One region of the Ezakiella sp. genome, then DNA from elsewhere that is predicted to be linked to it. Evidence: riboswitches for the same ligand, from Rfam matches in the RefSeq annotation. Region 1 holds a riboswitch; the other holds the start of a gene.
What was found. Region 1 has a riboswitch for cobalamin ahead of SPI61_RS05920 (cobyric acid synthase). Riboswitches for the same ligand answer to the same signal wherever they lie in the genome.
Positions count from the first base shown of each region.

Region 2: another riboswitch for cobalamin. It lies ahead of SPI61_RS07160 (energy-coupling factor ABC transporter permease); the one in region 1 lies ahead of SPI61_RS05920 (cobyric acid synthase).

Region 1 covers NZ_JAXFOB010000028.1:52,593-63,341, reverse strand. Annotated here, with positions in the region: gene SPI61_RS05930 (ABC transporter ATP-binding protein) at 1-1,319, shown strand, start outside; gene SPI61_RS05925 (hypothetical protein) at 1,428-2,012, shown strand; cobalamin riboswitch at 2,140-2,313, shown strand; gene SPI61_RS05920 (cobyric acid synthase) at 2,434-3,273, shown strand; gene cbiB (adenosylcobinamide-phosphate synthase CbiB) at 3,270-4,220, shown strand; gene SPI61_RS05910 (sirohydrochlorin cobaltochelatase) at 4,230-4,976, shown strand; gene SPI61_RS05905 (precorrin-2 C(20)-methyltransferase) at 4,979-5,629, shown strand; gene SPI61_RS05900 (histidinol-phosphate transaminase) at 5,622-6,659, shown strand; gene SPI61_RS05895 (cobyrinate a,c-diamide synthase) at 6,646-7,974, shown strand; gene SPI61_RS05890 (precorrin-8X methylmutase) at 7,974-8,600, shown strand; gene cbiD (cobalt-precorrin-5B (C(1))-methyltransferase CbiD) at 8,601-9,671, shown strand; gene cbiE (precorrin-6y C5,15-methyltransferase (decarboxylating) subunit CbiE) at 9,671-10,273, shown strand; gene cbiT (precorrin-6Y C5,15-methyltransferase (decarboxylating) subunit CbiT) at 10,260-10,749, shown strand, end outside.
Region 2 covers NZ_JAXFOB010000032.1:15,351-26,099, forward strand. Annotated here, with positions in the region: gene SPI61_RS07120 (YidC/Oxa1 family membrane protein insertase) at 1-101, shown strand, start outside; gene SPI61_RS07125 (R3H domain-containing nucleic acid-binding protein) at 101-1,255, shown strand; gene mnmE (tRNA uridine-5-carboxymethylaminomethyl(34) synthesis GTPase MnmE) at 1,272-2,594, shown strand; gene mnmG (tRNA uridine-5-carboxymethylaminomethyl(34) synthesis enzyme MnmG) at 2,591-4,495, shown strand; gene rsmG (16S rRNA (guanine(527)-N(7))-methyltransferase RsmG) at 4,488-5,174, shown strand; gene arcC (carbamate kinase) at 5,316-6,242, shown strand; gene SPI61_RS07150 (hypothetical protein) at 6,361-6,633, shown strand; gene hisS (histidine--tRNA ligase) at 6,646-7,968, shown strand; cobalamin riboswitch at 8,017-8,202, shown strand; gene SPI61_RS07160 (energy-coupling factor ABC transporter permease) at 8,378-9,103, shown strand; gene SPI61_RS07165 (energy-coupling factor ABC transporter substrate-binding protein) at 9,087-9,377, shown strand; gene cbiQ (cobalt ECF transporter T component CbiQ) at 9,377-10,057, shown strand; gene SPI61_RS07175 (energy-coupling factor ABC transporter ATP-binding protein) at 10,066-10,749, shown strand, end outside.

The sequences.
Region 1 (10,749 bases):
ATCTTCGAAAGGATTTTTACGAGACAATTTACAACGGAGATATAAAAAATTTCGGCGGAGAAAAAAGAGCGGAATATATTTCTTACATAACAAAAAATGTCGACGAAATTTCTACTCTCGCATGGGAAAGCGTTTTCAATCTGGTCGGAAGAGTTGCACAGATAGTTTGGAGCGTTGCGGCGCTTCTCTATCTCGACTTTTATCTCTTTTTATTCGCCGTTTTTTCAACGCTTATAATGTGGTTTATGCCGAAAATTTTTGAAAAGCGTATCGAAAAAATCGGAGAGGACAATTTGAAAGCGCAAGCGAAGGCGATGAAGAAATTTAAAGATTTAATTTACGGCGTGCACATTCTAAAAATTCTATCCGCAAAGAATTGGTATTTAAAAAGAGGAATGGACGCGAGCGAAATAAGCGAAGAGGCGAAGTCTAGAAAAAATTACATGACGGAGATTTTGGAATGCACGATGGGAATCGTGAGTGTTTTGATGCAAATTTTGGCGGAAGTCATCGTGGTAGTTCTTGCATTTTACGGGCGAATCGGAGTTGCGGTGCTTGCAGGGGCAGCAAATCTCATAGGCGGAGTCACGAACGGACTTTCAAATCTCACAAATGCAAAAATGATGATAATGCAGTCGAAGCCGTATTTTGAAATTCTAAAATCAACCGATGTTGAAAAAGTGTGCGACGAGTCGTTTAACCAAACGCTCACGCTCAAAAATATTTCGTACAGCTACGATGACAAACAGGTTCTTAAAGGCATTAATATGGAATTTAAAAAGAACGGCAAATATGCAATTATCGGAAAGTCGGGACGCGGAAAATCGACAATTTTAAAGATTATTATGGGGATTATAAAGGATTACGAGGGCGAGGTTCTCTACGATGGAAGCGTGCGCGAGAAAGCACTCGACACAAATATGTCCTACATTTCGCAAGATGTATATCTTTTTAATGCCTCGATAAAGGAGAATATTGTTTTAGGCGGGGACTTTTCGGGTACGGCTATAAGTGACGCACTTTTTAAAAGCTCGCTTCAAAAGGACATCGAAAACTTTAAAGACGGCATCGACACGATTGTCGGAGAGAACGGCGCGAATATTTCCGGAGGCGAAAAACAAAGAATCGCAATTGCAAGAAGTTTGATAAACGGCAAAGACACGATTTTGATTGACGAGGGCACAAGCGCACTCGACCGGGAAAACAGAGCGGCGATTGAAGAAAATTTACTTAAAAGTGAGAACCTCACAATTATTATGGTGAGCCACAATTTGGATGAGAACATGAGAAAACTTTTCGATGCAATTTATGAAATTTAGTGGATCGGGAGATTTTTAATTCTATAAATAACTTTTGAAAAAATCATAAAATATGGTAGAATGAATATAAATACGTTTTTAATCAATAAAAATGAATGCGGAGGTTTTATGAAAAAATATTCAAAGGGCAACTTTTTCGGATACAACACATTGAAGGGGCGACTTCTTTTTGCTCTGATTTTCGGTGCGCTAATTGCAATCGACATCGCAATCATCGACACAAAAGCTTTGCACAGTCTTCATCTCAACTACAGAACCGCAGAAGTTGAAAAATATATCGATTTAATGAGCATATTTGTGTTTGTAAACGGCGTACTATTTATGTTCTACAGTAGCATGGGCGTTTACGACGCGATTACATTTATGACTTCGGAGAAAGTTTATGCACCGAAAATATTTTTCCTCGCCATGATAGTGCTTGGAATTTGTCAGGCATTTATGGGCATCGACACAGTCATGCGACTATTTGAAATGAACGCGCTCATTGTAAATAGAGATGCAAACACATACAAGGGCGTTTATCTTTTCGGAGCGGCGATAAAATGTTTGCTTTATAGTCTATTGATGTATGCGATTCGAATGATTTCGGAGTTCAGGATGAGAAAAAGTAACGAGAAAATGTTTCGAGAAAATCATGAGCTGAGACATAGAAAAAAACAACTTGAAGATTTTTTGAACGAGAGCGGGGAGTAGTTTGTGTTTTTAAAATTTAAAAAAATAATTTTTGAGGGATTTTAAAATACAATTTTATGTTCTTGATTTTTATAGAATAAAATTTAATAATTACCGGAAATTTATGTTTTTGAGCGACTATAAATTTGAAAAATTATACGTTTAATGGTATAATTTTATGTAGATAGATTAAGGGAATACGGTTAAAACCGAACAGCAACCTCTACTGTATGCCGGATTATATACCACATGCCACTTAACGGGAAGGCGGTATATGTTTTGATGGCGAGTCAGGATACCTTCAGTTGTACTTTTGGGATTGGGAAGTATGCTGTTTTATGTTGTTCCTTTAAAATAAATTTTTGGAGGATGTATGGGTAAGTTTTTAAGATTTTAATTCGAATCTTGATTAACTTGCCCATTTTTAAGTTGGAGGTTTATTTTGGCGAAAATTATGGTTCAAGGCGCAACTTCTTCGGCAGGTAAGTCGCTGTTGTGCACCGGTTTATGCAGATATTTTTATAAAAAAGGTCTGAAGGTTTTTCCTTTCAAGTCGCAAAATATGAGTAGAAATGCTTTCGTTGATGAAGACGGTCACAAAATTGCAACCGCACAGGTCCAACAAGCTTTTGCGTGCAACAGAAAACCCGATGTCAAGATGAATCCGGTGTTACTTATTCCAAAGACCGACGTCGGAAGCACGGTTGTGCTTTTCGGAGAAGAGTTCAAGGATATGAAGGCGAGGGAGTATTTTGAGTATAAAAAAGAACTCCTTCCGATAATTGAAAAAACTTTTTCGGAGATTGAGTCGGAAAACGATATCGTTGTGGTTGAAGGTGCGGGAAGTCCTGCGGAAATAAATTTGAGAGAGAACGATATTGTGAATATGGGTTTGGCGGAACTTGTGGATTTGCCCGTGATTCTTGTTGCGGATATCGACCGCGGCGGAGTTTTTGCATCTCTTTACGGAACGGTCATGCTTTTAAGCGAGAACGAGAGAAATCGAATCAAGGGACTTGTCATAAATAAATTCAGAGGCGACAAAACTCTTCTCGATTCGGGCATCGAAGAAATCGAAAAGCTTACGGGAATTCCTGTCATCGGAACGATTCCATATGTGAAGCTGAATATCCCGGACGAAGATTCGCTCGTCGACTACGACAAGCCTGCAAATCACGGCGGAGTTACCAGGGAAGAATTAGAAATTGAATTTGATAAGCTTATGAATGCGATTGCAGAAAATATGGATATGAAATTTGTTGAGGAGATTGCGGGGTTATGATTAAAATTGTTTTGGCGGCGCTTTTAATAGACCTTTTGATCGGCGATCCGGTTTATCCGTTTCACCCGATAAGGCTTATGGGAAAGCTGATTTCCTTTGAAGAGAAAAAGTTTTTAAAGGAAGATAAGAGTGACTACGAAAAATTTGTCGCAGGGAGTGCGATTGTCGTTTTTAATCTCGTTTTTTCGTATCTCGTCACATATTTTATTATAAAAATTATTCCTGCGGGAATTTTCAGAACACTTTTTCAAATTTATGTGGTTTATTCGTGCATTTCTCTTAAAGAACTTTCGAAGTGCGCAAGAAAAGTACGAGAAAAGCTCGAGGTTTCAATTGTCGATGCAAGGCACGAGCTCTCGATGATTGTGGGTCGCGACACTGAAAATCTTACGGAAAAGCAAGTTGTGATGGCGACTGTGGAAACGGTTGCCGAAAATGCGAGCGACGGAGTTTTCAGCCCGATTATATTTGCATTTTTGTTCGGACCTGCAGGGGCGGTCATGATGAAGATGGCAAACACGATGGATTCGATGATCGGATACGACGACAGCAAGTATTTTTATTTTGGAAAAACGGCAGCACTCACAGACGATGTTATAAACTTTATCCCGGCAAGACTCACGGCAATTTTCTTTATTTTGGCGGGGGCAGTTTTGGATTTGAACATTCAAAATGGAGTTGAGGTAACAATTAGGGATTCAAAAAAACACGCAAGTCTTAATGCGGGTTTTCCGGAGTCGGCGATGGCTGGGCTTTTGGGAGTTAAACTTTTGGGACCTTCGACATACAAAGGCGTTTTGTCGGACAAGGCTTTTATCGGAAATGATTTGAGAGAGATTGATAAAGACGATATTTTTGTGGCAAACAGAGTGATGTATGTTGCAACCGCTCTTTTGGTTGTCACGATGTCAATATTATTATATTCACCGCTCTACAGAGCGCTTTAAGGAGGAAATATGAAGGGGATTACAGTTTGTTTTTTCGGTACGACACACATGGACACATATGATGCGTGCATAAAGCCGATTTATGATTATGTAAAAAATAAATATGGAAATGAATATGAAGTCGAGATGGCGTATACGTCGCGCATAATAAAGAAAAGGCTGAAAGATAGAGGAATTATGGACGTGAAAAACGAGAGGGAAGCACTTGATTATTTCAAAAGCCTCGGCATCGACGAGCCGATAGTTTTCAGCACACATCTTTTGGCGGGACACGAGTACGAAAAAATTCTTTCACTTAAGGAGTTTTATCCGGGGCTTCGCGTTTCAAAACCGCTATTTGCGGACAAGTCTGCAATCGATGAATTTACAAAAAAGGCAATTTTCGAAGAAGACGAGTGCACGGTTTGGATGGGACACGGCACGAGCCACGAAGTGGACGACGTCTACGACTACTGCGACGAGTGTTTCAAGAAAAACGGCGGAGAAAATGTTTTCGTTGCGACGGTTGAAGGCACGAGAAGTCTCGAAACTATTTTGCCGGAGCTCGAAAAATTCAAGGATAAAAAAATCACACTAAGACCCATGATGCTTGTGAGCGGCGACCATGCGAAAAACGATATGGCGGGAGACGAACCGGATTCGTGGAAAAGCATTCTCACACAAAAAGGTTTTAAAGTGGATGCGGTTTTAAAGGGACTCGGCGAGTTTGATTTTGCAAGGGAAATGTTTTACGACAGATTAAAAGAGGTGCTTTAGAGATGAAAAAACTCTATGGAATCGGAACGGGTCCGGGCGCGGCGGATTTGATAACTGTTAGAAGTAAAAATCTTATCGAGAATGCGGATGTGATTTTCGCACCGAACAACAAGGGCAAAAATATGGCGCTTGACACGGTGCGCGAGTATATAAAAACCGAAAATATTGTTTATCTCGATTTTCCGATGGGTAAAGTGGGAGCGGAGATTTACAAGAAGAATCTCGAAATTATCCACGAAAATCTTTCGGACGAAAGTTTCGGCGTGTTTCTTACGATTGGAGACGCCGCAATTTACAGCACATTTATAAATACTCTTTATTTCGACGAGGAGATTTCGTTTGAGATGTCACCGGGCATTCCGTCATTTTTGGCGGCGGCGGATTTCGCCGGAGTGCCGCTTGCGACAAAGGGAAAAAATTTCCTCCTTACAGATGATATCGAAAATGCAAATCTCGAATTTGTCGATAGAATTGCAATTTTAAAAACTTATAAAAATAAAAAAGAAGTAATAGAAAAGCTCGAAGCACACAATTTTTCTTATATTTATCTTGAAAATGTTTCGGCAAAAGACGAGCTCATACTTCGAGACAAGGAAGAAATTTTAGAAAGGGAGAATTATATGTCCCTCATGATTGGATGGAGAAATGAATAAAGGACACGGCGCAAATATTTTTAAATATTCAAAAAGTGGAGAGCTTCTCGATTTTTCGAGCAATATAAATCCCTACGGACCGACCGGGAGGGTCAAGAAAAATATAAGAGAACATCTCGATTTGATCGCGAGATATCCGGATGTGTCATATGGAAAACTTTTCGAAGCCCTCGAGAGATATCTCGGAGCGGACAAATCGTATATTTCACTCGGAAACGGTGCGATGGAAGTGATTGATGCGGCAATCTCGCTATATGAAAATATTGTAATATTTGAGCCGGCGTTTATGGAATACGAAATACGCGCACGCGTGCAAAAGAAAAATATAAAGAAAATAAATCTCGACGCATCGTTTAAAACCGATGTCAGAGATTTGGATTTCGATTTAAAAAACACTCTCGTAATTTTGACAAGTCCGCACAATCCGAGCGGAGTGAGCCTTACAAAAAAAGAGTTCGACGAGATTTATGAAAAAGTTTCAGAAAGCGGCGGAGCGATTTTGATGGACGAAGCGTTTCATGAATTTTCGAGCGTGAGCTACGATTTGGCGAAAGAAATTACGAAATACAAAAATTTGTTTGTGGTGAGAGCCGCAACAAAATTTTTCTCGCTCCCGGGCCTCAGACTCGGGTATATGGTTTCAAATTTCAAAGAGAAAATCGACAATCATATTCCAACGTGGTCGGTTTCATCGCTTGTGGAAAATTTGGGAGAGGATTTATTTTTTGATGAGGAGTTTATAATATCATCGAAAGAGAAGCTTGCGAAATCACGAAATAAGTTATTTTCGGAGCTTCAAAAGATTGGCGGGATTTATCCGCTCCCATCGGATGCGAACTATATATTGATTAAAACTGATTTCGACAATGAAAAGCTTTTTCAAAATCTGCTTAACAAAGGGATTTTGGTGAGAAAGTGTGATAATTATGATAATTTGGGGCATCAATATATTAGAGTTGCGGTAAAGAAGGATGAGGACAATGAGAAGCTTGTAAAAGCTTTAAAGGAGGAAGAAAATGAACGATTTTAAACGAAACACTTTAAGAAAGCTTATGATTACGGCGCCGTCTTCAAACACCGGAAAGACGCTCATAAGTACAGCTTTGATAAAGTTGTTTAGGGAACTGGATCTTCAAGTTATGGGCGCGAAGACCGGTCCGGATTATATAGATGCTGAATATTTAACTTACGCTTCGGGAAAGAAGAGTGAAAATTTCGATTTGTTTTTGATGGATGACGATTTGATAAAGAAGAAGATAAATAAAATCGCGGTTGACAACGACGTGCTTCTTGTAGAAGGTGTTATGGGTTATTTCGACGGTTCGGGAAACACTTTCGAAGCAAGTAGCTTCGATCTTTCGAAAAAATTTGACATAGGTGCAATTCTTCTTTATGAGCCGAAGGGCGAAATGTTTACGATGGTGCCGAAGATTAAGGGCATGGTCGACTTCAGTGAAGGTCAAATCAAGGGCGTTATTTTCAATAAAACGAGCAAGAGAATTTATGATATGATTGCACCGCAAATTGAAAAATATGTGGGCATAAGCGCGCTCGGCTACATTCCGAACGACAAGAGACTTGAAATTCACGAAAGAAGTTTGGGACTTATTAGGCCGAAGGAAGTCGAAGATATCACTGAAAGACTTGATCTTATTACAAACCAAATGAAAAAGACGGTTGACATAAGAGGTGTTCTTATGGCTGCGACACAACAAACGAGTGAACAGGATAGAGCCGAGGAAAATCCGTTCAAAAAATACAAGATTTTGATGGCAAAGGACGACGCATTTTGCTTCCACTATGAATCGGAGTTATATGATGCGGCAACTTTCTTTTCGCCTTTAAATGACAAGGAAATTCCGGAGGACACGGATTTGGTCGTAATCGGCGGAGGCTATCCGGAGTTGTTCAGATTTAAACTTTCGAACAACGAAGCTATGATTAACTCGCTTCGCGAATATCACAGAAAGGGCGGCAGAATTTTGGCATACGGTGGCGGACTGATTTATCTTTCAAAAAGAATCGGAGAAGTGCCGATGGTCGGAATTTTCCCCGGACTTTCATCAATGACGAAAAATCTCATTCACTTCGGTTACCAAAAGGCGGTCATCGAAGACGAATGGCTCGGCACACAACGTGGGGAATTTAATGTTCGTGAATATCACAGAGGTATTTATGAAACGTCGAGCAGATCGATGCTTATGCTAAGTAAGCCGAACGACGAAAAGGGCGAAACGAGACACAGCGACGGGTACAAGGAAAGAAACGCCTACGGTTCATACAGCCACGCGCATCCGGACGCTATAAGTAAAATGATTTTACAATTTTTGGAAAGGAAAGTTTAATGTATATAAAAAATCCGAAGAAAATTGAAAACAATTCGATGGATATTATCGCACCGTATTTGAGCGATGTCGATTTTAAAGAAGGGGAACTTCCGATTGTTAAACGCATGATTCACACGACGGGCGACGTCGACTACAGACATATCATCGAATTTCAAAACGATTTTGTCGAACGCGCGACTCTTGCAATGAAAAAAGGCGGAAAGATTTATGCAGACACAAATATGATTGCGGCAGGTGTGAATAAGCCGGCGCTCGAAAAAGCAAATCTCGAAGTTTTTACATGCGTTTCCGACGAAGATGTAAGGAAAATTGCAAAGGAACAAGAGATAACGCGATCGATGGCGGCTGTCGACAAGGCGATAAAAGACGGCGTCACGATGTTTGCTTTCGGAAATGCGCCGACAGCGCTCTTTAGACTTATCGAGCATATAAAAGCGGGCGATATTTCTCCGGACTTTATTATAGGTGTGCCGGTCGGATTTGTGGGAGCCGCAGAGTCGAAAGAGGAACTTTCGACGGTGAGCGTGCCTTTTGTGAGAACGAACGGTTCAAAGGGCGGTTCGAATGTTGCAGTTTCAGTTATAAACGCACTTTTATATAGTTTTATCGAGAGGGATTTTTAGTTGGACGAAAAATTGCTTGGAAAAGGTCACGAGATTTATGAAAATGGGCTCCGCCTCGGATACACGACGGGAAGTTGTGCAACTGCGGCGGCTCTTTCTGCTGCAAAAATGCTCGTCGACGAGGGGAGCGATATTTTAAAACTCGAAACTCCGTCGGGTATAACTTTGATTTTGGAAGTTTTAAACAAAAGAATCGATGGCGAGTACGCTTTTTCCGAGATAAGAAAAAGTTCGGGCGACGACCCGGACGTGACCGACGGAATTTTAATCGGGGCAAAAGTGAGAAAAAGAAATGACGACAAGATTGTCATTTCGGGAGGCGAAGGCGTCGGCATAATAAAACGCAAAGGGCTTTTCGGAAAAGTCGGAGAACCTGCGATAAATCCGATGCCGAGAAAAATGATTGAAGATGCGCTGAAACCTTTGGGCGGTTTCGACGTCGAAATTTATGTGCCGAACGGTCGGGAAATCGCAAAAAAGACATACAATGAAAATATGGGAATCGAAGGCGGTATCTCGATTATAGGAACGACGGGCATCGTGCATCCGATGAGTGAAAAAGCACTTCTCGACACAATAAAACTCGAGCTCAATATGAACAAAGAGGAGTATGGAACGGATGAAATCGTATTGGTTCCGGGAAGTTACGGCAAAGATATGCTAAAGAAAATGAATATCGAAAAGCCGACGGTCGAGATGAGTAACTATGTCGGAGAGACTTTAAAGATGGCGCTCGAGGACGGTTTTAAAAAGATTATCCTCGTAGGTCACATCGGGAAGTTTTCGAAACTTTCAATCGGAATTTTCAACACACACTCGAACATTTCGGACACGAGAATGGAGGCGTTTGTTTATTATCTGTTTAAAATGAACGCAAAGAGGGAGGACATACTTAAAATTTGCAGCCAAAACACCGCTGAGATTGCGATGAATATGGCGATTGATATGGGATACGGTGAGGTTATAAAACAAATGGAAGAGGGCGCGGAGGAAAGGATTCGAAAGTATCTTAAAAAAAGCGACCTTGATGTGAAAGTGATTATTTATTCTATGGAAAGAGGAGTGATTTAATGATTTATGTTGTTGGAATCGGACCGGGAGATCCGAAATATTTGACGAATGTTGCAGAAGATATTATTTTTAAAAGTGACTATGTGCTTTCATACAAGCGAGTAAAAGAGACAATCGAGCCGATGGCGAAGATTATTGAAATAGAGAGTTTAAAAGAAATTACGGACTTTTTAGATGAGCATATGGGCGAAGACGTCGATATTTCAGTTTTGGCTTCGGGCGACCCGAGCTTTTTCGGAATCGGCGAATATATTTCGAAGAGATATAAAGTGAAAACAATTCCGGGAATTTCCTGCGTTTCTTATATGGCGGGATACGAAAACATTTCCTTAAACGACGTTACGTCGATTTCCTTTCACGGCAGAGAGCTCAACAGAGATTTGATTTCAAACGATAAACTCATGATTTATACGGATTCGAAAAACAATCCGGACAGCATTTCAAAATGGCTTTACAGCGAAGGCTATAGGGGGAAAATCGTGGTCGGATTTAATCTGAGTTACGATGACGAAGCTGTCGACAGATATGAAATCGGCGACGATATTGAAATTAAAAGCGATTTGAATTTGATGTATGTGGAGATTTTAAATGAGAGCAATTGAGGACGCTTTTTTCATTCGCGGCGACATTCCGATGACGAAGCGCACAATTCGCGCGTATATTATGGATGCACTCGACATAGAAAGAGGCGACAGAGCACTCGACATCGGCGCCGGAACGGGAAGCGTTTCGGTTGAGATGGCACTTCGGGGAGCCGAGGTATGCGCGATTGAAATCGAAGAAGAAGGCATAAGTTTAATAAAACAAAATGCCGAAAAGTTCGGCGTGAAAATCGAGATGAAAAATTTGATGGCTCCCGAAGGAATCGGGGGCGAAAAATATGACAAGATTTTCATCGGCGGAACAAAGGGGCGAATGAAGGAGATAATTGATGCGGCGTACGACAGTCTAAAAATCGGCGGCACAATTGTGCTCACATTTATCTTGCCGAAAAACTATACCGAGGCGATGGCTCTTATGCACGATTTTAAGGAAGTTGAATCGACGCTCATTCAAACGTCGGAGATAAATAAAATCG
Region 2 (10,749 bases), on a different contig from region 1:
GAGGTCTTGCATTATACTGGATTACAAACACATTATTTACAGCAATACAACAATTAATCACAAACAGAACTCTCATTTTTAAAAAGAAAGGAGAACAGTAATGGATAAAATAACTCTTGAAAAGAAGACGGTTGAAGAAGCGATTTTTGAAGGCTTGAAACTTCTCGGTGCAAAGAGAGAAGATGTAATTATTCATGTTGAAGAGGAAGGCCAAAAGGGATTTTTGGGCCTTATCGGAGGCAAGGATGCAAAGGTTACCATTGTTAAAAAAGGCACTCCTGATGCAGCTTTGTTTGAAGACAATGAAAAAGAAGCCGTGACAAAAAATGCTGCGACGAATTTTATCAACGATACGAAAGAAAGCGTTTCCGAAAAATATGAAAAATCCGATTTTAAGGAAAGCATCGACGATGTAGTGGAAAAAGTTTCCGCTTTCGCCGATGACACCAAGGAGAAAGTCATGGAAGCAACAGCCGGCGTTCGCGCAGGAGTTTCAAGTTTCACGGAAGATGTGAAGGATTCTTTTGAGGACACAAAGGAAAGGGTTTCGGAAAAATCTGAAGAAGCAAAGAGAGACGCGGCAAAGTTTAAAGACGATATCAAGGATTCTTTCGAGGACACAAAGGAAAAAGTTTCCGAAGTTTCCGAAGATGTGCGTGAGGATGTTTCAGAATTCAAGGATGAAGCGGAAGAATCTTTCGAAAAGACAAAGGATAAGGTCAAGAGTAAGATTGATGAAATAAAGGGCGAAAAGAGTGAACCTGTATTCCCGCAATTCAAAACAAAGGACGAAGCTGCCGAAGCTTCAAGAATTTTCCTCGAAGACATGATGCACAAGATGGGTTATGCCGGAGTGGTTGAGGTTATTCCACCGCTCGAAGAGGATGAAAACTATGTTTTGGATATTATTCCGGACGATTTCAAGATGAATTCAAGATTTATCGGTAAAAAGGGAGACACTCTCTCCTCAATCGGTTATCTTGTAAATGTTTTCCTCAGAAATAGATTCCAAGGCGACATGATGATTGAAGTCGACTGCGGCGATTATATTTATGAAAAACAAGAAGATTTGAAGAGTTTCGCAAGAATGGGTGCCGACAGAGCGCTCCACGAAGGCGAATATATATTCAGACCGATGAACGCATACGACAGAAGAATAGTCCACAGAGAAATCAATAAGATCGAGGGCGTCACAACACATTCTGAAGGTGAAGAACCGAGACGTCGAATAGTCGTTCAACGTGACCCGCAATAAAGGCGGGTTTTTTGTTATGAGAACTATTGCTGCAATAAGCACTCCGCCGGGAAAAGGCGGAATCGGAATCGTCAGAATGAGCGGAGAATCCTCTCTCGAAATTTTAAAAAAGATTTTTACAAAAAAGGAGATTCGTCCGCGCTTTATGCACTACGGAAAAATCGTTTATGAAAATCGTGTGATTGACGAGGTCATGGCGTGTTATTTCAACAAACCGCACACATATACCTGCGAGGATATGGTTGAAATTTATTGCCACGGCGGATATGTGAGCTGTCTTTATATTTTGGAAATTCTTTTAAAGCTCGGCGCTGTGCCGGCGGAAGCCGGGGAGTTTACAAAGCTCGCATTTTTAAACGGAAGAATTGACCTTTTGGAAGCGGAGGCGGTCGAGGGAATTATCGAGGCTGAATCGAAAGAGGAACAGCTTATGTACGCCGAAGTTTTGGGAGGAAAGCTCACCGAAAAACTCGAATTCGTTTTAAACGATGTTGTGAATCTTATAAGCGAATGCGAAGCGAAGATCGATTATCCGGAGCTTGGCGACGTCGACGATATGAAGGAAAAGCTCGAGAAAATTCATGGAGGACTTATCTCGTTCTTGGACGACGAAAAGAGAACCACATATATTAGAGACGGTTTGAAACTTGCGATTATCGGGCGACCGAATGTCGGAAAGAGCAGTCTTTTAAATGCGCTCACAAACAAGGAGAGGGCAATTGTGACGGAGATTGCGGGAACGACGAGAGACACGATTGAGGAGACCATAAATTACGAAGGGCTCACGATAAGGCTCATCGACACCGCCGGCATAAGATCGACCGAAGAGGTGATTGAAAAGGAAGGCATAAAGCTTTCAAAGAAGGCTGCGGAAGAGGCGGATTTTGTCGTTGTCGTTTTGGACGGCTCGGCACCGCTTCAAGCTGACGATTTTGAAATAATGGAACTTGTGAAAGACAAGGAGAAGATTTTTCTTATAAATAAAGAGGACAAGGGGCTTGAAATCGATTTAAAGAGCGTCGAAAAATACGGAGAATACATCATTTCTTCGATTAAAAACGACAGCGGCGTGAGGGAGCTTTTGGACGCCATAAAAAAGCGAATCGTGCACGAAATCGATTTTAATGTGACAAGTATTTTTAATATCAGGCATGTCGATTTGATTGAGCGTGCAATTTCGGAAATCGAAACCGCAATAAGAGACATCGACGTTATGCCTTTTGAGATTGTAGAAGTGAGCCTTCGCGAGGCGCACGAATATATTTCGATGATTTTGGGACGGGACACGTCCGAGGATATTATCGACCGAGTATTTAGAGATTTTTGCGTTGGGAAGTGATTTTATTGACTTATTTAAAAGATGAATATGACATTGTTGTTGTGGGGGCGGGCCACGCCGGAAGCGAGGCGGCAATCGCGGCTGCAAATATGGGACTAAAAACTTTAATAATCACAATGAACCTCGACGGCATCGCCGCACTTTCGTGCAATCCGAACATCGGCGGGACGGGAAAGGGACATCTCGTGAGAGAGCTTGACGCACTCGGCGGATATATGGCTCTTAACATCGACAAGGTTTATCTCCAATCGAGAATGCTTAACACGTCGAAGGGACCGGCCGTCCACTCACTACGTGTGCAAGCGGACAAAATCAGATACCACGAAGAGATGAAAAAGAAGCTCGAGTCCACCGAAAACTTGACACTCCGCCAAATGGAAGCAACGGACATAGTCATCGAAGACGGCGCGGTCAAGGGCGTGGTGGTTCGTGACGGAAGAACGATAAAAGCGAAGGCGGTTGTCATTGCGACGGGAACATATCTCGGCGGAAAAGTTTTTATCGGTGATTTGAACTACGACAGCGGACCGGACGGGCGTTTTCCGTCGATGCTTTTGTCGGAAGGACTTAAAAAACACGGCATCACTTTGAGACGTTTAAAGACGGGTACGCCGGCAAGAGTAAACATGGACAGTTTGGACTTTTCGGAAATGGAAGTGCAACACGGCGACAAGGTTGTCACGCCGTTTTCGTTTATGAACGACGAAGAGAACATCATGCGCGAACAAGTCGACTGCTATCTCACACACACAAATGAAAAGATGCACGAATATATACGTGAAAATATGGAAAGAAGTGCGCTATACGGCGGACTTATAGAAGGCACGGGACCGAGATATTGCCCGTCGATTGAGGACAAGGTAAAAAGATTTCCGGACAGGAGCGACCACCAAGTTTTTATAGAGCCGGAAAGCGCAAGCACAAAGGAAATGTATGTGCAGGGAATTTCGACGTCGATGCCGGAAGATGTGCAGGAAAATATGTACAAGATGGTGAAGGGCATGGAAAATTGCGAGATTATGCGCCCGGGATACGCCATTGAGTACGACGCGATTTTTGCAACGGATTTGAAGTCGACACTCGAAAGTAAGACCATAAAAAATCTTTTCTTCGCCGGACAAATAAACGGAAGCTCCGGTTACGAAGAAGCGGCGGGACAAGGCATTGTCGCGGGGATAAATGCCGCAAACAATGTGCTCGGTCGCGAGCCGTTTGTGATAAGAAGGGACGAGGGATATATCGGAGTTTTGATTGATGACCTCGTCACGAAAATTTCGTATGAGCCGTACAGAATGATGACGGCGAGGGCGGAGTATCGCTTGAGTTTGAGACAGGACAATGCGGATTTGAGGCTCACGAAAAAAGGATATGACGTCGGACTTGCAACCGAAGAAAGGCTCGAGAGAACTTTAAAAAAAGAAGCGCTTTTAAATGCTGCGGAAAATGAGATGAAAAGTATTGTGCTCACGCCGAAGGACGATGTGAATGAAAAAATTTCGTCATTTACAACGCCGATAAAAACGGCAACTACGCTTTTGGATCTTTTAAAAAGACCGGAAGTGAGAATCGATGTGCTTTTGGAAAAATTTCCTATTGAAACGGAGTTAAACAGAGAGCTTAGACTTCTTCTTGAAACGGAAGTGAAATACAGCGGATACATCAAAAAAACCGACGAGAGAATAAAGAAACACCACAAAGAAGAAAACAGAATTCTTGGAAATGATTTTGATTACGACGCCGTTTCGGGTTTGAAGAAAGAAGCGCTTCAAAAGCTGAAACAAATAAAACCGGAAACGATTGCGCAGGCTTCGAGAATAAGCGGAGTTTCACCAAGCGATATAAATGTTATTTTGATTCATATGGAAATCGAAAAGAGAAAAAAGGAGAAAGGCAGTGAATGATATAAACTTCACCGAAAAAGAAAGAGAACAAATCGACAGATATTTGGAGATGCTCATTTCAAAAAATAAAGTTTTAAATCTCACGCGAATCACGGACTATGACGAGATGTGGGTGAAACATATTTTGGATAGCGCGAGCGTCCTTCCGATACTAGACGAAATCGGCACGAAAAAAATTGTCGACGTCGGAACGGGAGCCGGATTTCCGGGCGTTATAATAAAAATTATGAGACCGGACATCGAAGTCGTTTTGCTCGACAGCCTTAAAAAAAGACTGGTCTTTCTTGATGAGGTTATCGAAGAACTCGGACTTAAGGGCATCAAAACGGCACACGAAAGAGCGGAGGAGGCGTGCAACCCGAACAGAAAAGACGGCTACAGAGAAATGTTCGACACTTCGATTGCGCGTGCAGTCGCAAGGCTCAATACTTTGATTGAATACAATCTGCCGTTTGTAAAACCGGGAGGGCACATGATTGCGATGAAGGGACCGGGCGTCAAGGAAGAGCTTGACGAGATAAAGAACGGACTCAATACACTCGGCGGCAAAGTGAAAAAGACATACAGCTTTTCACTCGAAAACGGCGACGAACGAAATATAGTCGTGATTGAAAAGATAAAATCCACGCCGAAAAAATATCCGCGAATGGGAAACAAACCGAAAACGCAACCGCTTTAATTTTTGCATGTGATTCTAATCAATTTGGTTTTAAATACACCTTATGGTTTTAGAAATGTCTTATTTATGTTAAAAATATGCGTTATAATGTAGTTGGCTTAGATGATTATCCGAGCCAATTATTTTTTTAAGGAGATAATTATGTCCAGAATTTTAATTTCTCTTGGAGGCAACGCTCTGGGAACTTTATATAATGATTTAAAACATTCGGTTGAAATTATTGCAGGACCGATTTGCGATTTGGTTAAAAACGGCCACGAAGTTGTAATTTGTCACGGAAACGGACCGCAAGTGGGATATATTAAAAGCAATATCGACAGAGGTGCAAAGGAAGACAAGACTGAAAATCTTCCGCTCTTTTCATGTGTTTCAATGAGCCAAAGTTTTATCGGCGCGGAACTTCAAAACGCAATCGACAACAAGCTCAAGGAAATGGGACTTGAAAAAGAAGTTGCAACTGTTGTAACAAGAGTTATTGTGGACAAGGATGATCCGCACTTCGAAAATCCGACAAAGCCGATCGGTGCATTTTATACAAAAGAAGAATCCGAACAACTTGAAAAAGTCGGAAAGACAATGATTGAAGATTCAGGACGTGGATATAGAGAAGTTGTTGCAAGCCCGATTCCAATTGAAATTGTGGAAAAGGACATTTGCAAAACTCTTTCAAACGCCGGCACAATTTTGATTGCAGGCGGCGGAGGAGGAATTCCGACAATAAGAACCGAAGAAGGATTAAAATCAATCGACGCTGTTATCGACAAGGACAGAACTTCAGTTCTTCTTGCAAGCGACACGGATTGCGACAGCCTTGTAATTTTGACGGGCGTTGAAAAAGTTTCCATAAACTTCAACAAACCGAACCAACAAGATTTGTCACAAATGACACTCGCAGAATGCGAAAAATATATCGCCGAAGGACAATTCCCTGAAGGCTCAATGCTTCCGAAAATCGAAGCCGCAATGGACTTCGTTAAGAGCGGAAAAGGCAGAAAGACCCTAATCACAAGTTTGGACAAACTTGTCGAAGGCATGAACGGCAAAACGGGAACATTTATAGTTGAATAAAATTGACCGGAAGAAATTCCGGTTTTTTTGTACAAATTTTTGTGCGGGAGACTTAAAAACAAAACGACACTTTTATTTCAAACGATTTTCGTGTATAATAAAGAAAAGGAGGGGTTTTATGGAAAACAATAACAACGGGATTTTATCCCTTATATTAGGAATTTCTTCAATAATTTGCTCCATTTCGGGTTCAATGCTCACACTTCTCGGCATTCCTGTCGGAGTTGTCGGAATTATAGTCGCAAAAAAATCACTCGATTATGAACCGGGAAACTCAATTGGAAGAGCGGGGCTTATAACCTCAATTATAGGAATAGTTTTGTGCAGCATAATTTTTATCGCCTGCACAGCTTGTCTCGGTATTTTGGTAACGGGATTCGGCATGTTATAGATAAGGAGAATTATGAACAAGGATTTTGAAACTCTTAAGGGGACATATGAATATTTGCCCGCAGAACAAACTTTGAGAGAAGAAATAAAAAGAAAACTTACGGATGTATTTAAGATTTACGGATTTTCACCTGTTGAAACTCCGATTTTGTGTATGTATGATTTGCTTGCGTCGAAGTATTCGGCGGACGCGGACATCTTAAACGAAACATATAAATTGTCCGACCAAGGCGAAAGGGCGCTCGGTCTTAGATATGACCTCACAATCTGTTTTTCGAAACTCATTGCGACGAACGGCTCTATTGTCATGCCGTTTAAAAGATATGAAATCGGAAAAGTGTTTAGAGACGGTCCGGTAAAACTCGGACGAAATCGTGAATTTACGCAATGCGATGTCGACATCGTTGGTGTCAAGTCAATCATGCAAGATGCGGAATTTATGAATCTTACGCATGACGGATTTAAAAATCTTGGACTCGACATTGAAATAAGATACAACAACAGAAAACTTTTGACGGGACTTATAAAAAAGATTTTCGGAGAGCTCGACGAGAACACCACGAGAAAGGCAATCATGCTCATCGACAAACTCGACAAACTCACAAACGAAGAGCTCAAGATGGAATTTAAGAAAATTGATTTCGACGGCGAAAAAGTCGACGAACTTCTGGAAGTGCTTTCGCTTTCTTTTGAGGAAATAAAAGAAAAATTCGAAAAGGATGCAGAGGGAATTTTAAAAGAAGGAATCGATGAACTCGGTGAACTCGTGCTTTATACAAAAAACACAGCCGCAAATGAAGACATGGTCTTCAGTCCTTATCTTGCGCGCGGCATCGACATCTACACGGGAACTGTGTGGGAAATTTTCCTCAAAGAGAGAAATGTTAAAGGCCACGACTTCAACGTAAGTTTGGGCGGCGGCGGAAGATATGACCACATCATAACGGAATTTGTGGGAACGGGCGAAGAATATCCGGCAATCGGCATGAGCTTCGGACTCGACGTAATCTACGAAATTTTAAATAAAATGCACGAAGGCGAAGTAAATTCATGTGTGGATTTATTTATAATTCCAATCGGCACGGGTGTGGACAGCTTCAAACTCGCAAGCGGTCTAAGAAACGAAGGACTCAAAGTTGAAATCGAAAAGATGGATCGCCGTGTAAAAAAATCGATGAACTATGCAAACAAGGAAAATATTCCATTTGTAATTGTAATCGGTGAAGACGAAGTGAAAAACGGAAAAATAAAACTGAAGGACATGCAGTCGGGCGACGAACACGAGTTCGGCATCGGCGACTACGTCAGTATGAAAAAAATAATAGAAAACAAATAGAAAATTCGCTCATTTTTTGAGCGTTTTTTTAATTTCCGGGTTGACAATTTAATATTTTTGTAATATTATATAGGTGAAAGATGTTTGGCGAATACGCACAAGGAATCCGGTTAGAATCCGGAACAGCTACCTCTACTGTATTTAAGTAAGGTTGGGTCACATGCCACTTAACGGGAAGGCGACCGAACTTAAAGCTTATGAGTCAGGATACTTGAAACATCTCAAAATATTTTCGGGTTAGGAAGGTATGACTTTTAGAGGACCCGCGAATATTCGCGGTTTTTTTATGCCTACTTTTCTTATCCTTACAACTAAATCACAATTTGTGGCGTTGTTCCTTCTAATAATATCGTCAATTTAGATAACATATTTGCGACAAATTGTGATTTTACAAGTTCAAGGAGGAATTATGAACAAGAAACAAAGAAGATGGCTGTTTAGTCTCGTACTCTTTATGGGACTCATGCAAGCCTCGACCTCTTATGCCATGCACATTGCTGAAGGTTTTTTGCCTAAAACACAAGCTCTTATATGGTTTATTATTGCGGCACCTTTCATCGTTGTCGGTATGAGAAGTCTAATCAAAGTTACACGTGAACAACCGGAAAGAAAACTACTTTTGGCATTGTCAGGAGCATTCGTATTTTTACTATCGAGTCTCAAATTGCCGGCAATGACAGGTTCCTGCACACACCCGACAGGTGTCGGCCTCGGAACAATCCTTTTCGGACCGCTCCCGATGTTTATCTTGGGAACAATCACACTTATTTTCCAAGCAACACTTCTTGCACACGGTGGACTCACAACACTCGGAGCAAATGCATTTTCAATGGCAATTTGCGGACCGCTCTGTGCATGGGCACTTTGGAAAGGTCTCAGAAAAGCTAAAGTGAACGAATATGTTGCAGTATTTATCGCAGCAACAATCGGTGATTTATTCACATATCTAATTACATCGATTCAACTCGGAATCGCGTTCCCGGGCGATTCGTTAATGGTTTCAATCGGAAAATACATGGGCGTATTCATGCTCACACAAGTTCCAATCGCAATCATGGAAGGAATCTTGACCGTTCTTGTTTACAACGGTGTTAAAAATGTTGAAGGAGGTCTATTAAATGAAACAATCAAGTAAATGGTTATTAATAGTCCTTGCAATAGCGCTTGTCATCATCCCACTTGTATTTATCGAAGGTGAATACGGCGGAGCTGATGATGCTGCAGGCGACGTTATTGAAGAAAACAATCCGGATTACGAACCGTGGTTTGACTCAATCTTTGAGCCGAAGTCCGGTGAAATCGAATCGCTTCTATTTGCACTACAAGCTGCAATCGGAGCAATAGTAATCGGATACTTTTTCGGATACTACAAAGGAAAAAAATCTGTTAAAGAACCGGCTAGAAAATAATGAATACAATTGACAGTCTTGCAACAAATAACAGACTGACAAAAACAAATCCCGTTTTAAAGGCAGGACTTGGAATATTCTTCCTTGTACTTGCCTTTTTTATCGATAGGTGGGAGTTTCACCTCGGGGTAGTCGTTCTAACGTTCATTGTCATCCACTTTGTTGCAAAAATAAATCTAAAAAAATTTATAAAACTATACAAAGTTCCGATGGCTTTTATTGTGCTCGGAATAATCTCAGTCTTAATCGGGTTCGGCTATGATACCGAAAACTACACGCACTATATAAAAATCGGAAACGTCTATGCGGGATTTCAAAAAAGTATGATAGACGAAGCAAAACTCATATTCTCGAGGAGTCTTGCCGCAATCAGCGCAACATTTTTTATAAGTGTCACAACGCCGATCACACAACTTGCACAAGTATTGAAAAAAATGCACGCTCCGCAAGAATTTATCGAGCAAATGATACTGATGTACAGATTCATCCAAATATTCTCGATTGAACTTGAAGCGATGCACTCGGCAGGCGAGCTGAAACACGGTTTTGAAACTCCAAAAACATGGCTAAGATCGGTTTCTGAAATCGCAAAAATGCTTTTCTTCAGAGTTATGAGAAGCTACAACGACTTTAAAAACGCACTCGACCTTAAACTCTTTGACGGAAACTTTTATTTTTAGGAGAAAAAATGCTTGAAGTAAAAAATTTAATTACAAAAATTGATGAAAAAACAATACTGAAAAGTATAAATATTAAAGTGGAAAAAGGTGAAGTCATCGGTCTTATAGGACAAAACGGCTCCGGCAAATCCACACTCTTCAACTCCGTCTTGGGATTATTAAAATTTGAGTCGGGAGAAGTCGTGATTGACGGAGAAAAGGCGGAATACTCAAAGAGCGGCAAAAGAAAACTGAGACGGGACGTGACCATGGTCATGCAAGACCCGGACAGACAAATCTTCTACTCGACCGTCCGCGACGACCTCATGTTTCCACTAAGAAACCTCAAAGTGCCGGAAGAAGAGGCGGAGCAAAGAGTGGAGAACATAATGAAAACCATAAATATGGAATATCTTGCGGACAGATTCGTTCAAAACCTTTCGTACGGCGAGAAAAAAAGAGTCACAATCGCCGGAGCAATGCTTCTCGAGCCGAAATACCTCTTTATGGACGAACCGACGGCAGGACTCGACCCGCGTCTCACCCGCCAAATGAAAGAAATACTCTCCGACCTCAAAAAAACGTGCGGCATAGTTGTCTCGAGCCACGACATGGACTTCATATACGGAGTCTCCGACTACATCTATATCATAAAAAACGGAGAAATCGTCCTTGAAGGAGACAGGGACACAGTTTATGAAAATAAACAAATC